Regions from separate parts of the Bacillus sp. N1(2025) genome, predicted to be linked through region 2. Evidence: riboswitches for the same ligand, from Rfam matches in the RefSeq annotation. Region 2 holds a riboswitch; each other region holds the start of a gene.
What was found. Region 2 has a riboswitch for S-adenosylmethionine ahead of metK (methionine adenosyltransferase). Riboswitches for the same ligand answer to the same signal wherever they lie in the genome.

Region 1 (5,655 bases), on a different contig from region 2:
CCTGCTCGGTAAATCCCATTGCTCCGGCAAGCAAACGGAACACTTCCGTATTCGATTTGCTGTCCCCGTAGGGTTCGATCACCGGTTTTTGCAGCTGAATAAAATGATGCCAGTAAGACGTGTAAAAATCTGTGTTTTCAAATGCGGATGCAGCAGGGAGCACGATATCCGCATATTTGGCGGTTTCCGTTAAAAATAGATCGTGAACGACTGTAAATAAATCCTCCCGCAGCAGGCCTTTTCTGACTTTATTCGCTTCCGGCGCAACCACTGCAGGATTCGTACCGTAAATAAACAGGGAGCGTACGGGCGGTTTTGTTTCTAAAAGAACGCTTCCGAGCCTGTTCATATTAAATGATCGCGGCTTCCTGCCGTAAAGCAGATCAGGCCGCTGGAGCGCTTGTCTGTTATAGTTTAATACCGCGCTGTTGTGCTTGATTGCGCCTCCTCCGGTGTTGAGCCACTGTCCTGTAACAGCCGGAAGGCAGGCGACGGTGCGGACGATCATTCCGCCGTTGTCATGGTGCTGAATGCCGTTTCCGATCCTGATAAGGGAAGGGGAGGTTTCCCCGTACATTCTCGCAAGACGTCTGATATCGTCGGCTTTAACGCCTGTAATAGCAGAAACCGTTTCCGGATCATAGTGTTTAACATGCGCTTTTAATTCGTCACTGCCTTCGGTGTATTCTGTGAGAAATGCTTCATCGTGAAGGTTTTCGTCGAATAAGACATGCATGATACCGAGGGCGAGTGCGGCATCTGTGCCGGGGCGAATGGAAATAAACCAATCGGCAAGCCGGCCGGTTTGGTTCTTATGTACATCGATAACGACAATTTTAGCTCCTTTTTTCCGGGCTTTTTGAGCAATCATGACTTGATGCATATTCGTGCTGACGGCATTGATCCCCCAAAAAATAAAGAGCTTTGCATGTATGGTCTCCTCCGGATCAGTACCCGCTCCTTCACCCATTGTATAGTTATAGCCTTCAGAACCGGCTTTGCTGCAGATCGTCCGTTCGAGATGACTCGCTCCGAGACGATGGAAAAAACGGCGGTCCATTCCCTCTGCCGCCAGTTTTCCCATATTGCCGTAAAAGCTGTACGGAAGAATGCTTTCCTCTCCTTCTTCGGCAATAAGCTCTTTCCAGCGCGCACTGATCGTATTGATCGCTTCCTCCCAGGAAATAGGCGCAAACGCGGCTTCACCTTTTTTACCGATCCGTTTTAACGGAACGGTTACGCGCTTCTCATCATAAATACGCTCAGCCATGTGTCTGACTTTGTTGCAAATATTCCCTGATGTGACCGGGTGATCGGGGTCTCCCTGAATGTTAACGATTTTTCCGTCTTTTTTTGTCACAAGCAAGCCGCATTGATCGGGACAGTCTAGTGAGCATACCGACTTAAAGACCCCGTTCGGCTGTGTTGCAGCAGAATTCATAGCCCATTTCTCCTCTTTGTTTATATTGTAAGCATTATAACATTTCAAAATCGAACGTCAATTCAGAAAAAAAGTGTTGACATCACGGAAAGACTTTTCTATGATGAGTTTATTCTTTTAAACAGCCTGACAATTTCATCATTTTATTTTCTATCCAGAGAGGTGGAGGGACTGGCCCTACGAAACCTCGGCAACATTTATTGTGCCAATTCCAGCAAGCGTATGCTTGAAAGATAGGAAAGGATGATCTATACATATTTGTGCGCTTCAAGCGCATAAAGACGGTATATGAATCTCTTTCCTTCTTTGGGGAAAGAGATTTTTTTATGAAAAAATTTATGTGAAAAGGATGTTTTGCACCATGACGGTTTTAATTACCGCACCATATCACGACGAGGGGCTGAAGGAGCTGACTGAGCTGTTCGGCCGGACTGTGCACCGGCCGTGGAAGAAGCACGGCCGGGCCTATCGGGAAGATGAATTGATCCGAATGATTCAAGAGACAAACGCGTCGGGGCTTATTACTGAACTTGATGAGGTGTCTGAGCGTGTTATTGACATATTGCCCGATACCGCTTTTATCGGTGTCTGCCGAGGAATGCCGTCTAATGTGAATATTGCGGCGGCGACTAAAAGAAAAATCCCCGTTTTCTTTACACCGGCCCGCAATGCCCAGGCTGTTGCTGAAATGTTTATCGGAAATGTGATTTCATTTTTGCGTCATACGTATTCTTCCCATCAGTGGCTGAAGGACGGGAAGTGGAATGGTGATTATTTGCAGGCTTACGTCAAATTCAGAGGAAATGAGCTGACGGGGAAAACAGTCGGCCTTATCGGTTTCGGAGCTGTCGGACAGAGAATCGCCCGGCTATTGGCCGCTTTTGACTGCAAGGTGCTTTACTATGACCCATTTGTCCGTCATGAAAACCGGGAGTATGAAAAAACGACGATTGAACGGGTATTTTCTGAAAGTGATATTGTTTCCGTTCACTTGCCGCGCACAGAAGAAACCATCGGCCTTATCGGCGCCCGGCACTTTCAATTGATGAAACAGGGAGCTGTTTTTGTCAATACGTCAAGAGCGGCGGTTACAGACAGGGAAGAGCTGCTGCGGGTGCTGAAAGAACGGCGGATTAAGGGAGCGATCCTTGACGTGTTTTATCACGAGCCGCCTGAATCTTCTGATTATGAATTGATCTCTTTGCCGAATGTGTTAGCGACTCCCCATTTAGCGGGTGCAACATTTGAAGTGGAAGATCATCATGTGATGATTTTAAATGGAGCGCTTTTCAAATGGAAACATGACCAAACCTGCTCAATACGTGAACTTTATAACAAAAGAGAACTTGAAACGGAAGGAGGAGGCTGTAATGGCTGAACAAAAAGGCTACCTTGTATTTGACATCGGAACGGGGAATGCGCGAGTCGCGGTCGTGACAGCCGGCGGTGAAGTGACCGCGCTTGAAAGGGAAGACATTGAATATGTGACGGATCCGCTTTATCCGGACGGACGATATTTCTCACCGGAAGGGCTATGGACGCAAATCAGCGCTATGGCAAGGAAGGTTATTGCCAAAAGCCCTCATATTACATTAATCGGAATCACCTCAACAAGCCAGAGGCAGGGAATTGTTCTGATCAATAAAGATAAAAAGGCATTTCTCGGTCTGCCCAACATTGATAACAGAGGCCGTGAATGGAAAGACGGGATTGAGGCAAAAGAAGAAGTGCATCAGCAAACCGGACGTCTTCCGAGCGCTTTATTTTCCGCCATGAAACTTGTCGGATTAAAAGCTAGACAGCCGTCTTTATGGAAAGAAGTGAAGTACATCACAAGCATCAGTGACTGGGTGACATTTGAGCTGAGCGGTATTTTAAGCTATGAACCGTCACAGGCTGCTGAAACACTGCTGTTTGACGTAAGGAAAAAGGCGTGGTCAGAGACATTATGCAACATCTTCGGTGTGCCTTCTGCCATTCTTCCTTCACTCGTCCGATCTGGGACGGTTGTCGGAATGTTAACGTTTAAGAAAACGGCGGTTCTCGGTCTTTCTGAAAGAGTGCCTGTGATTGCAGGCGGGGGAGACACACAGCTTGCCATCAAAAGTGCAGATGCAAAGCCGGGAGATATCGTCATCGTATCCGGCACGACGACGCCGATTATAAAGATAACAGCTGAGACCGGAACTGAAAGTTTAAAGAATGCATGGCTGAATTGCCATACAGAAGAAGGTCAATGGCTCTTTGAAACGAATCCGGGTGTAACAGGACTCAATTATCAAAAATTAAAATCCATTTTTTATCCGAATGAATCCTACGGCGTCATGGAACGGGAAATCGCAAGTCTGCCGAAACATGATCATGCTTGTATTTCTGCGTTAGGCTCCTATTTATCGCCAGAGAAAAACGCACTGGCAAAAGGCGGATTTATTTTTGACGCCCCGCTGTCCCAAAACTTAAGCAGAGCCCATTTTGTCAAAGCCGCACTGCTGGAAATCGCTTTTTCAATCAAATGGAACTATGAGGCGTTAACAGAGGTGGCTTCCTTTTCACAAGATTATGTGAAGGTGTGCGGCGGCGGTTTCCAAAGTGATGCTTTGACGCAGTTTCTTGCTAACCTTCTCCAAAAGAAAATCTATAAGAGAGAGGGGTTCAGCCAGGCATCCGCAATGGGAGCGGCGATGATTTGCAACGAAGCTCTCGGTGTGAAAGCAGAGCTTTCGAGCCGCACGAAGGTAATTGAGCCGGAAGCGGATCAGACGGATCTCTTCCTATATGAAGAATGGAAATATACGCAAAAATTATTTACTCATTTTCAGCCGGCGGTGAAAGCCTGATTGGGGATGAGATGACAACATGAGAGATTGCTGAGGAGGAACAAAAATGCTTAATAAAATAGGAATTCCGAAACAGCTCGCCTGGGGATTTTTAGGGGTCGTGCTGTTTATGATGGGGGACGGCCTTGAACAAGGCTGACGGTACAGCAATCAGCATCCCTGTTTACGGTTTACGGTATTTCTCTCGCTGTGGCGTCTTGGTTTTCAGGGGTCTGCCTCGAAGCCTTCGGCGCAAAGCGGACGATGGTTATGGGGCTGTTGTTTTACGTTATCGGCATAGCCGCGTTTATCGCATACGGATTTGAAAATCTTAATTTGCCGGTGATGTATGTCACGTATTTTATTAAAGGGCTGGGTTATCCGCTGTTTGCCTATTCATTTTTGACATGGGTGATTTACCGGTCGCCGAAAAACAGGCTCAGTACGGCGGTCGGCTGGTTCTGGATTGCATATTGCTGCGGGATGTTTGTATTCGGTGCTTGGTATTCAAGCTGGGCCATCAAATCCTTCGGCTATTTGAATACACTGTGGAGTTCAATTTTCTGGGTCTGCCTCGGCGCGTTTTTTGCTTTGATTTTAAACAGGGACCGCTTTGAAAAGAAAAAGGCAGATAAGCGGGAAAAAGCGCAGGAATTAATGAAGGGAATCACCATCCTTGCTGAAAATCCGCGCGTGCTCTCTGGGGGGATCATTCGGATCATTAACAGCATTGGTACATACGGATTTCCGGTATTTCTTCCGATGCATATGGCGCAGCACGGCATTTCTACAAATGTATGGCTTCAAATTTGGGGAACGATCTTTCTCGGAAATATCGTCTTTAACTTAATCTTCGGCGCAGTCGGTGATGCCTTCGGCTGGAAAAAGACTGTCATGTGGTTCGGGGGAGTGGGCTGCGGCATTTTTACTCTTTTATTATATTATGCTCCTGTTGTATCACATGGGAACTTGCTTTTCGTCAGCATTGTCGGTTTTATATGGGGAGGGCTCCTCGCCGGGTTCGTTCCGATCGGGGCTATCGTGCCGACGGCGGCCGGCAGCGATAAAGGTGCTGCCATGTCTGTGTTAAATCTGGCTGCGGGCCTGTCGGCATTTGTCGGCCCCGCGCTTGCCTGGGCGTTCATCGGACTTGTCGGCGCACAAGGAGTTGTATGGATTTTCGCAGCGCTCTATTTCGTAAGTGCAATCTTGACAAATCAAATCAAAATACCTGAAGAGAAAACGGCAAAACACAATAAAGCATTGCCTGAATACGCTTCTTAACAGCAGCGCCCCGAAAATTCGGGGCGTTTTTTTACAGCTGCTGAAGAAACCCGGCAAAGCGCTGAATTTGTTCACGTAACGATTGTTTGTTTTCGTGAAATTGTTTGAAACGAT
Region 2 (5,655 bases):
ACTTTTTCTTTCAGATGCAAAATATACTTTGTCCCCGATGGTTGTGTAATACAGCGGCTTAATGCCGAACGGGTCTCTCGCGCCGTACATAACGCGGTCAGCTTTGTTCCAGATTAAAAACGCAAACATTCCGCGAAGCTTTGAAGCGGCTTCTTCTTTATAATGACGGTATGTCGCAAGGAGCACTTCAGTATCGGAATCTGTATTGAAAGTGTAGCCTTTCGCTTCAAGCTCTTCTCTCAATTCAATGTAGTTATAGATTTCGCCGTTAAAAATGATCCAATATTTTTCGTCTTCATATGATAAAGGCTGTCCGCCGTTTTCTACGTCAATAATACTGAGCCGTCTGAAGCCGAATCCGACGTGCTCGTCATGATAATACCCATCGCTGTCAGGACCGCGGTGAACGATCATTTGGTTCATTTGTTTGATTAGCTCTTCTTGATCTGCGGTTTGAGTTAATGGATGCTTATTAAAAACACCGACAAATCCACACATAGTATAGCCTCCATAAGTGTAATTTTCTAATTGGACCCCCTTTTTATAGACGCTGTGTTACGCCATTGGTTTCACGCTATGTAAAAATAAGCATGGCAGCATCTACAAAAAGGGAAAGCCGCTTAAGTAAGCGGCTATAAAATTATTCTCCTAGTGCTTCTTTGCGAAGCGCATCCGCCTTGTCAGTACGCTCCCAAGGAAGATCCACATCATGACGTCCGAAGTGGCCGTAAGCAGCAGTCTGCTTATAGATCGGGCGGCGCAGATCAAGCATTTTAATAATGCCGGCAGGTCTCAGGTCGAAGTTATTCCGTACGACTTCGATCAGTTTTTCTTCAGAAGCTTTTCCTGTATCAAATGTATTGATGGAAATAGAAACAGGCTGTGCCACGCCGATTGCGTATGCAAGCTGCACTTCACAAGAATCAGCAAGGCCTGCTGCCACGATGTTTTTCGCTACGTATCTCGCAGCGTATGCCGCAGAACGGTCTACCTTCGTCGCATCCTTACCGGAGAATGCGCCGCCGCCGTGGCGTGCATATCCGCCGTATGTGTCAACGATGATTTTACGGCCGGTAAGACCCGCGTCACCTTGAGGTCCGCCGATTACGAAACGTCCCGTAGGGTTGATGAAGTATTTTGTTTCTTCATCGATCAGTTCCTCAGGCACGACAGGATTAATGACATGCTCTTTCAGATTGCGCTGAATCTGCTCAAGCGTAATTTCCGGGTGGTGCTGAGTTGAAATAACGATCGCGTCGATGCGGACCGGCTTGTTGTTTTCATCATATTCAACGGTAACTTGCGTTTTGCCGTCAGGGCGAAGATACGGAAGAATGTCTTCTTTGCGGACTTCGCTCAAACGGCGGGCTAATTTATGCGCCAAAGAGATCGGAAGCGGCATAAGCTCTTTCGTTTCGTTACACGCATAACCGAACATCAGGCCTTGGTCTCCCGCTCCGATTGCTTCGATTTCAGCATCGCTCATTGTGCCTTCACGCGCTTCAAGAGCCTGATCGACACCCATTGCGATATCCGCAGACTGTTCATCAATTGATGTTAAAACAGCGCAAGTCTCCGCATCAAATCCGTATTTGGCGCGTGTGTAGCCGATTTCTTTAATCGTTTCACGGACTGTTTTCGGAATGTCAACGTATGTTGATGTAGTAATCTCTCCGCTTACCAGCACAAGTCCTGTCGTTACAGATGTTTCGCAGGCCACGCGCGCGTTCGGGTCATTTTTTAAAATCTCATCTAAGATACTGTCAGAAATTTGGTCACAGATTTTGTCCGGATGACCCTCAGTAACAGATTCAGATGTAAATAGTCGACGGTTTTTACTCATTCACTTTTCCTCCTGAAAAAAGATCTTTTGCAAGACCTTCTCATATGATACGGAACTCGCTCCCTCTTAATACAATGTCATACTATATCAGAGAATGTTAATTGGCATATTTTATGAAATAAAAAAACCTTTTCCACTCGAGGAAAGGGTTTGGTCTGTGTGCCTTTCACTCTTATCGCTCAAGGAAAATATTAAACCTTGCATCAGGTTAGCACCTTGGTTTCCCACAGTGTTTTCACCTGCTTTTTTACAGAGAAACCGGTTGCTGGGCTTCATCGGGCCTGTCCCTCCGCCAGCTCGGGATAAGAGTATCCGCTCAATGAAATATCTTATCGTAAAAGGGCGGAAAGTGTCAATATGAATTAAAGCGATTACGCGCCTTTATTTCGGGAAGCAATGGAAAAACACAAACAAAAAACCGCAAATAGTATAGACTATTTTCAGATATATGTTATACTAATTCCACATTCAGCGAAATACAAATAAACCGGCAAAGGAAGGTTTTTATGAAATTAGTTGATTTAACCGCAGATCTTCAAGCATTACTTGCAAGTCCGAATGTGCATCATAATTTATCGGCTCCAAAACTTACCGAAAAAGTGATCAGCCGAAATGAAGGAACGCTGACATCAACGGGCGCCGTACGCGCCACCACCGGCGCTTATACAGGCAGGTCACCTAAAGATAAATTTATCGTCCGTGAACAAAGCACAGAAAATCAAATTGATTGGGGCGCGGTGAATCAGCCCATTTCTGAAGAGGCGTTTGAAAAGCTGTACGCCAAAGTCGTCAGCTACTTAAAACAGCGGGATGAACTGTTTGTTTTTGAAGGATTCGCAGGAGCGGATGAAAAATACAGACTCCCGATTACGGTCGTAAATGAATTTGCGTGGCACAATTTATTCGCACGCCAGCTGTTTATCAGACCGGAGACGGATGAAAGAGATCCGCAAGCGCAGCCTTTCACCATTCTCTCGGCTCCGCATTTTAAAGCAGATCCGGAGACGGACGGCACGCATTCGGAAACATTTATCATTGTCTCTTTCGAAAAGCGCGTCATTTTAATCGGCGGCACCGAATACGCCGGAGAAATGAAAAAATCAATATTCTCCATTATGAACTTCCTGCTTCCGCAGCAGGATATACTGCCGATGCACTGCTCAGCCAATGTCGGTGAAAAAGGCGATGTCGCCCTGTTTTTCGGTCTTTCCGGCACAGGGAAAACGACGCTTTCAGCCGATGCGGACCGCAAACTGATCGGCGATGACGAGCACGGCTGGTCAGATTCCGGCGTTTTCAACATTGAAGGCGGATGTTACGCTAAATGTATCAATCTGAGCGAGGAAAAAGAACCGCAGATTTTTCGTGCGATCCGCTTCGGGTCTGTTCTTGAGAATGTCGTGCTTGATGAAAAAACGGGTGAAGCGGATTACGATAATTCCTTCTACACGGAAAACACAAGAGCCGCATATCCGATTGAGATGATCGGCAATATCGTGCAGCCGAGCATTGCCGGCCATCCGCAGGCAATCGTCTTTTTAACGGCGGACGCATTCGGTGTGCTCCCTCCGATCAGCAAACTGACGAAGGAACAGGCGATGTATCACTTCTTAAGTGGGTACACCAGTAAACTCGCGGGAACCGAGCGCGGCGTGACATCTCCGCAAACGACTTTCTCGACGTGCTTCGGTTCACCGTTCCTTCCGCTTCCGGCGCATGTATATGCCGAAATGCTCGGGCATAAAATCGACGAACACGGCGTTCAAGTCTTCTTGGTCAACACAGGCTGGACCGGCGGAGGGTACGGAGTCGGAGAACGGATGAAACTTTCGTATACAAGAGCGATGGTCAAGGCCGCTATTGAAGGCAGGCTGAACCAGACTGACATGACGGCAGACAGCATTTTCGGCCTGCGCAGTCCCGTTCATGTTCCGGGCGTTCCGGATGAAGTTCTTCAGCCTGAAAACACATGGAGCGATAAACAAGCATACAACGAAAAAGCGCTGTTTTTAGCCAATGAGTTTAAAGAAAACTTTAAAAAGTTTTCCCATGCAGACTCGATTGCCAAAGCCGGCGGACCTCTCGTGTAATCAAAAAAGCCAAGGGCGTTTATGCCCTCGGCTTTTGTTTTTTCAGTTTGTCGAATGAAGCGACGTGAGTCTGTATGTAATGCTTGTCCGGCCATTCGCCCATTCGAGCTTTTGGACCTCGCCGGTGCCGGATTTCTCGCCGGTTTTCGTTTTGCGCACGTCCATCGGAATATCAAGAGGATAGACGCGGTAGCCCTCTTTCTCCAATAAAAAGATATTTTCCTCTATCCGTTTTTCATTGCCTTTTGTCACAATCATGGTATTAAATTCAACAGGCATTCCCAAAATGAAAATCCCCTTTCATTCTCTTATTCTTTATTATCATATCATAAATCAGGCATCTTACCGTGTCTTCATCCATTCCGCCAGCCGCCGGACAATGCGTCTGTTTTCCTGCGGCGGAAAATAATGCGTAAAACCGCTGTAATACCAAGTTTCCACCGGTTTCCCCGCCTCTTTCAGCTTGTCCTCGATCATCCGGGCGTGTTCGATCGAAACATTCTTATCATTCTCTCCATGGATGAGAAGTACAGGGGCCTGAATGCGGTCTGCTTTTTCAAACGGCGAACGCCATCTGTATTCATCCGGCACCTTTTTCGGCGTGCCGCCGATCACCCGCTTCATCATCCGCCGCATATCCTTCCGCTCTTCATAAGTAAGCACCATATCGCTCACACCGCCCCATGAAACGAGCGAAGCCGCTTGATGCCCCATTTCGATCGCGGTCAAAATCCCCATGATTCCGCCCCGGGAAAAACCGAAAATATGCACCCGCCCTTCCCTGACGTTCGGATGCTCCCGAAGCAGGCGAAAAGCGGAAAACGCGTCCTCTCTGTCCTCTCCCGCAAAATCTTCATTTCCCTCGCCGCCCTGGTTGCCTCTGTAATAAGGCGCAAACACGACAAAGCCTTGGGAAGCGAATTGAACGATTCTTCCGGGGCGTACCATGCCGACATTTTTTATGCCGCCGCGCAAATATAAAAAACCGTCATATGTTCCCGGCGCCGCAGGCTCGGCAAGGAGCCCCTTTACCTTCAGCCCTTCTGACTCATAGCATACCGCAAAGAGGCGGACATGCGGACTCGGAGACGGGAACCTTTTCTTTTCTGCCAGCAAAACAATGAGCCTCCTTATATCATCAGTTTTTTTATTCTTTCCCAACGTGAATATGGGCACTCACACATTTTTTATACCCATCATACGATATGTAAAGCAGAAAAGGTTATTTAAACGCTTAAAACAAGGAGGTTACACCGTGAACAAATGGCTCAAAACGGGCTGCGTTTTTGTCATATGCGCCTTTTTCCTGCTCATTCTTCCGGCCTGCAGACAGGAAGAAAGTCTGACGAAGGTAAAGGTGGCGGAAGTCACACACTCCATCTTCTATACGCCTCTGTATGTCGCTGAAACAAAAGGTTTCTTTAAAAAAGAAGGGCTCCAAGTGTCACTTCAAACAACATGGGGCGGAGACAAAACGATGACATCGCTTTTGTCAAACGGGTCTGACATCGCGCTGGTCGGTTCTGAAACATCCATTTACGTGGAGGCGCAGGGAGCAAAAGATCCGGTCATCAACTTCGCGCAGCTGACACAGACGGACGGCACATTTCTCGTGTCACGGAAGGATGAGAAATCATTCAAATGGAGCGATTTAAAAGGAAAAACATTTCTCGGCCAGCGAAAAGGCGGCATGCCCCAAATGGCCGGTGAGTACGCCCTGAA
Region 3 (5,655 bases), on a different contig from region 2:
CGCTCGGAGATTTGAAAAACGTGACAAAGCTGCAGTTTGGCGATATGAAAATTGAAACGTTTTATCCGGGAAAAGGGCATACGGAAGACAATATGACCGTCTGGCTGCCTGAGGATAAGCTCTTATTCGGCGGATGCTTAATCAAGGCTTTAGAAACAAAGGAAATCGTGCCTACTCCGGGCTTTTATCCGGATCAGTGGCCGCGCGCCGTCCGCAAAGTCATGAAAAGATATCAGGACATCAGCATTGTCGTCCCGGGCCATGGCAGTCCGGGGGATGACCGTCTGCTGCCGCATACGATAAGCCTTCTGAAAGAAACGTAATAAAGAAGACCGGCGCTCCCATTACGGAGTGCCGGCTTTTTTTATTTCTTCCTGATTTTCATAAAACTGAGGAAAGCAAGTGCAAGCGCCAAAACGGTATATCCCGCTATCGGCCAAATATGCTGATGAAAGGAAGAATAATCTCCGGATATGACTTCCTGGGCCAGCTCGATCGAGTGAATAAACGGTAAGGCATAAGCGATATGTTTGAATGTGTCACCGAGCAGGCTCACCTCCATCCAAGCCCCGCCCAGAAATTGCACGAGTGTAATATAAATCGTTCCGATACCTGAAATTTGTTTGTCCGTAAACACAGCCCCTAAACATAAACCGAAGAAAACGGACATCATCGCAATCGGCAGCAAGACAGCGATACCTGCGAGAAGATTCATCCACTCGGCGGATAAACCGGCAGCCGCTGCTGCGATAAAACAAATGACGATTTGTAAAATGGCTAACGGCAGCATCGGCATTGCATAACCGATGACATAATCGGCTGTTTTTAAAGGGGAAGCAAACAAACGGGTCAAAAGGGCGGTCTGTTTGTCTTTTGCGATCAGCAATGCAGAGAACATTGTAAGGAAAGCGAAACCGAAAACAATGAGTCCAGGTGCTAAGTGCTGAATTTTAAAGGTATCAAGCGGCGCATTTTTTTCAATCGCCGTAAACAGAAACAATAGAATAACAGGCAGTGCGATTCCAAGGATAATAGACAGGGGGTCACGAAAAATTTCTTTGCGGTTGCGAATGGCGAAATCAAGCATAAAGACCCGCCTCCCCGTCACAAATCGCTAAAAAGGCATCTTCAAATGTGGCTGAATGAGTTTGCTTTTTCAGAGCCTCCGCCGTGCCCAGTGCTTTTAAAGTCCCATTTTCTAAAATGCAAATACGATCTGCCAGGGCTTCAGCCTCTTCTAAATAGTGTGTCGTTAATATAATCGTCATGTCTCCCTTTAATGCCTCAAGATTTTTCCACAACTCGCGGCGTGAACGGACGTCCAGCCCTAATGTCGGTTCATCTAAGAAATAAATATCCGGCTTGGTGATCATTCCCATTGCGATGCTGAGGCGGCGCTGCATTCCTCCTGATAATGTTTTTGTTTTTGCTCTTTCTTTCTCTTTTAATTGAAACAATTCGAGCATCTCATCCGTTCTTTTTTTTGCTTCTTTTTTCGGAATTCCGTAGACTCCGGCTATAAACTCTAAGTTTTCCCGTACGGTTAGATGAGGAGCGATGGCTGTTTCCTGCGGGGACATATTCAATTTCGGTTTTATTTTATCCAAATCAGTCAAAATACTGTGTCCAAGCACTGATGCATCACCCTCATCCGGAGAAAGAAGTCCGCAAAGCATACTGATTAATGTCGTTTTTCCGGCTCCGTTCTCACCGAGTAAAGCGAAAAATTCCCCTTTCTCAACTGAGAACTCAAGACGGTCAACGGCGGCGGTTTCTTTATAATGTTTCGTTAATTGCTTCAGCTCAATCGCGTGCATTTACTCATCCTCGCTATCTTCATCGATTTGCTTAGCGTTTAAAATATCTTTTGCAAATTCGAAAAAGAGTTCTTGTTTTACAAGTGCGATACCTTGCTGGTCATCCCCGAGCATAAGCAGTGAGTCCCCCGGATTTATATCGAAAACATCTCTTGCTTCTTTAGGAATGACAATCTGTCCTTTTGTACCCACTTTAACAGTCCCGAATATGTGTTTTCCTTTTGGTGCCGTCATGTTTATCCCTCCGAAATATGAATTGTATTTTTTGTATGAATTGTAATACTTCGTATACTAAACATACATTAACCTTCCATAAAATGCAATAAAATTCATGAAATAGTATTATTTTCATAAAAAAAGCACTCCTGCTATAAACAGGGGTGCTTTTGATTTTATCGTTTGTGTTCCTTTATCATTTCCAGATGGGGGATGCCCGCATCGAGAAATTCTTCGCCGGATGTGACGCGGTATCCTTGTTTTTCGTAAAACGGAACCGCCTGCGTCTGCGCATGTAAGAGAAAGCTGTCGGCGTCCTTGGCTGCCGCCGCTTTTTCAAGCGCCTGCATAATGACGGCTCCGACGCCTAAAGAACGATGGCTTTTCATCACGCAGATGCGTTCTAATTTTCCATGCCCGTCTTTCATGCGCCATCTGCCGGCTCCGACCGGCTGGCCGCCGTCATATATGACTATATGTTCTGACGTGTCCTCGAATTGATCAATCTCTTCTTCTTCCGGAACGTGCTGTTCTTTAACAAAGACCTCTTTTCTGACGAAAAAAGCGTCGTTCAGCTGTTTTTCAGTTTTTGCGATGATGGATTCCAAGCAGTTATTCTCCTCCGCCTAATAAAAATGTTTCGTACACAGTCCATGAGCCGTTATCCAGCTGATAGAGCAGGTGAAAACGGTCGATGACTTCTTCGTGGGAAATGTCCTGCATTTTCAGCTGTCCGAGTACGTCGGAATGTTCATCTGACGACAGCTTCTGGCCGACCGTGACATGCGGAACGAAGCTGTATTCCGGCTCGCCGGATAATGCTCCTGAGTAGCATTTCTCACTCAGGGATTTTAATTCCTCCGTCGACTCTGCTTTCATATATATCACATTATTCACAGGAGAAAACGAGCTGTATTTTGTGATTTTCAGAACGAGCGGATGCGACTCTTTCGCCGTCTGTCTCAGCTGTGATACGACCTGCTCGATTTCCTGTTCTGTCGCTTCAAACGGATCTCTTACCGTCAGATGCGGCGGAATGAGCGCATAGCTCGGGTCGTAGCGTTTCCGGTACGAATTTGCGAGATCCTGTAATTTTTTTGATGGAAATAAAACAATACCGTATTTCATGAAAGTTCCCTCCTTAAATGAATGGTTACAGCATTTTTTTCAGCGCCGGCGTGATGAGCGGCTGCCAGTAGGTCCATTTATGATCCCCGTCGAAGGTTTCATACGTGTATTCGGACTGTTTGCTTTCCAGCAGCTGTTTGAGCTCTTCGTTCGGCGCGGTGAAATCAAGAACCTGGCCGTCCGTCGTGTGAACGCCGGTTTCTTTTTCTCCGATTTGATGATAAACGGAAATCTGTTTGAGATCCTCCGACTGCCGGACGGCATCCAGCACGTGCCCGTCAACATACGGAGACTGCATGATGACGTTTCCAAACATGTTCGGATAGTCAATCGCCGTCATGAGCGAAACGGTTCCGCCGAGGGAATCCCCGATCATGGTGCGGCCGTATCCGACTTGATAAGTCGGGTATTCTTTGTCGATAAAAGGAACGAGCTCATTGGCGATAAACCGCTTATATGAGGCGAACTTAGAGCCTTCTGGATGGTATGTGTTTCTTCGCTCCCGCACATTTTTATAAGGGACGCCGATAATGATGCAGCGGTCAATTTCCCCTTTTGACATAAGCTCTTCCGCCTGCCGCCCGATTCTCCCTAATCTGAAATAATCATGGCCGTCCTGAGCGATGACCGTATGATATTTATACAGGGGGGAGAAGGTGGCGGGCAGGTAGACCAAAACGGTCATTTCCTCTTCAAGCTCATGGGAGAAAAGTTTTTTCTCATGAATGATTCCGTTTTTTGATGCCACTTCGCATTCCTCCAGCCCGCTTCTTATCTTGATGGTTTTTTCCTATTGTACCATGAATTATTAGAAATTTCTTTCTTCAGATGCGCTTCTTGCGAGAGTTCAGATAAATAAAAAGTTGTTGAAATCCATTTTATTGTGCGTTAATATAGAACAATCAGAAAATACAAAACAATATTCTTATCACGAGAGGTGGAGGGACTGGCCCTTTGAAACCTCAGCAACCGGTTTGCTTTGCCGCGGGAAGGCAAAGTGCCAAGGTGCTAAATCCAGCAAGCGATTCACATGCTTGGAAGATAAGAGGAAGAGAAAAGCTCCTTCTTCTTATGAAGAGGGGGCTTTTTTATTTTTGAAAAAGGATGGTGCTTACTGATGACGCAGCATGTTGATACAAAATTAGCCCAAATCGGAAATAGAAGCGAAGAAGCAACGGGAACGGTCAGTCCGCCGATTTATCTGTCCACCGCTTACCGCCATAGAGGAATAGGAGAATCTACAGGTTTTGATTACGTGCGCACGAAAAATCCGACACGCCAGCTCGTCGAAGACGCCATCGCCGTGTTGGAAAACGGTGCGAGAGGATTTGCCTTCAGCTCGGGAATGGCAGCCATTCAAACCATTATGGCTTTGTTTAAAAGCGGGGATGAATTGATTGTATCCTCCGATTTATACGGAGGCACGTACCGTTTGTTTGAAAACGAATGGAGAAAATACGGCTTAAGCTTTATTTACGATGATTTCAGCGATGAAGACTGTTTACGCTCCAAAATAACGGAAAACACGAAAGCGGTATTTGTTGAAACGCCGACAAACCCGTTAATGCAGGAGGCGGACATTGAAAAAATTGCCCGGATTACGAAAGAAGCCGGCCTGCTTTTAATTGTGGATAATACGTTTTATACCCCGGTGCTCCAGCGCCCGCTTGAACTGGGAGCGGACATCGTCATTCACAGCGCCACAAAATATTTAGCCGGGCACAATGATCTCCTTGCCGGTCTGGCTGTCGTTAAGGATGAAGAGCTCGGCGAGATCATGTTTAATCACCAAAATGCGATCGGTGCCGTTCTTTCGCCGTTTGATTCGTGGCTTTTAATGAGAGGGATGAAAACACTCGCACTCAGAATGCGCCGTCATGAAGAAAACGCCCGTGAACTTGCAGAATTTTTAGAACAGGAAGAAGAAATCGCCGACGTGTTATATCCCGGAAAAGGCGGGATGCTGTCTTTCCGGCTGCAAATAGAGGAATGGGTCAATCCGTTTTTAAAGGCGCTGAAAACGATCTGTTTCGCAGAAAGTCTCGGCGGGGTGGAAAGCTTTATTACATATCCCGCGACGCAGACGCACATGGACATTCCGGAAGCTATCCGTATCGCAAACGGCGTCTGCAACCGTCTGCTGCGTTTTTCAGTGGGCATTGAACATGCAGAAGATTTGAAGCGGGATGTCAAGCAGGCATTACAGCAAGTAAAAGAGGGGGCCGTATCATATGAGTAATCACAATTGGACGCTGGAAACCCAGCTTGTGCACAATCCATTTAAAACAGACGGAGCCACCGGAGCCGTCAGCGTGCCGATCCAGCATGCTTCCACATTCCATCAGTCTTCATTTGAAGAATTCGGGACATATGACTACAGCCGCTCAGGCACACCGACAAGAGCAGCGCTTGAAGAAACGATCGCAGGTCTTGAAGGCGGAACGAGAGGTTTTGCTTTCAGCTCCGGTATGGCGGCGATTTCGACGGCATTTCT

Region 1: another riboswitch for S-adenosylmethionine. It lies ahead of ACNFN4_RS18485 (2-hydroxyacid dehydrogenase); the one in region 2 lies ahead of metK (methionine adenosyltransferase).
Region 3: another riboswitch for S-adenosylmethionine. It lies ahead of ACNFN4_RS11090 (methionine biosynthesis PLP-dependent protein); the one in region 2 lies ahead of metK (methionine adenosyltransferase).

Annotation. Positions count from the first base shown of each region.
Region 1 covers NZ_JBLTJB010000010.1:88,940-94,594, forward strand. The annotation lists gene ACNFN4_RS18480 (molybdopterin oxidoreductase family protein) at 1-1,441, opposite strand, end outside; SAM riboswitch class I at 1,589-1,681, shown strand; gene ACNFN4_RS18485 (2-hydroxyacid dehydrogenase) at 1,803-2,819, shown strand; gene ACNFN4_RS18490 (FGGY-family carbohydrate kinase) at 2,812-4,278, shown strand; partial or broken gene ACNFN4_RS18495 (RbtT/DalT/CsbX family MFS transporter) at 4,325-5,541, shown strand; gene ACNFN4_RS18500 (hypothetical protein) at 5,573-5,655, opposite strand, start outside.
Region 2 covers NZ_JBLTJB010000001.1:22,975-28,629, reverse strand. The annotation lists gene asnB (asparagine synthase (glutamine-hydrolyzing)) at 1-498, opposite strand, end outside; gene metK (methionine adenosyltransferase) at 641-1,843, opposite strand; SAM riboswitch class I at 2,013-2,152, opposite strand; gene pckA (phosphoenolpyruvate carboxykinase (ATP)) at 2,350-3,933, shown strand; gene ACNFN4_RS00175 (DUF2584 domain-containing protein) at 3,976-4,218, opposite strand; gene ACNFN4_RS00170 (alpha/beta hydrolase family protein) at 4,276-5,049, opposite strand; gene ACNFN4_RS00165 (ABC transporter substrate-binding protein) at 5,189-5,655, shown strand, end outside.
Region 3 covers NZ_JBLTJB010000004.1:147,485-153,139, reverse strand. The annotation lists gene bla (subclass B1 metallo-beta-lactamase) at 1-323, shown strand, start outside; gene ACNFN4_RS11120 (ABC transporter permease) at 365-1,087, opposite strand; gene ACNFN4_RS11115 (ABC transporter ATP-binding protein) at 1,080-1,817, opposite strand; gene ACNFN4_RS11110 (AbrB/MazE/SpoVT family DNA-binding domain-containing protein) at 1,818-2,051, opposite strand; gene ACNFN4_RS11105 (GNAT family N-acetyltransferase) at 2,210-2,641, opposite strand; gene ACNFN4_RS11100 (YjcG family protein) at 2,646-3,161, opposite strand; gene ACNFN4_RS11095 (esterase family protein) at 3,187-3,909, opposite strand; SAM riboswitch class I at 4,084-4,209, shown strand; gene ACNFN4_RS11090 (methionine biosynthesis PLP-dependent protein) at 4,279-5,400, shown strand; gene metC (cystathionine beta-lyase) at 5,393-5,655, shown strand, end outside.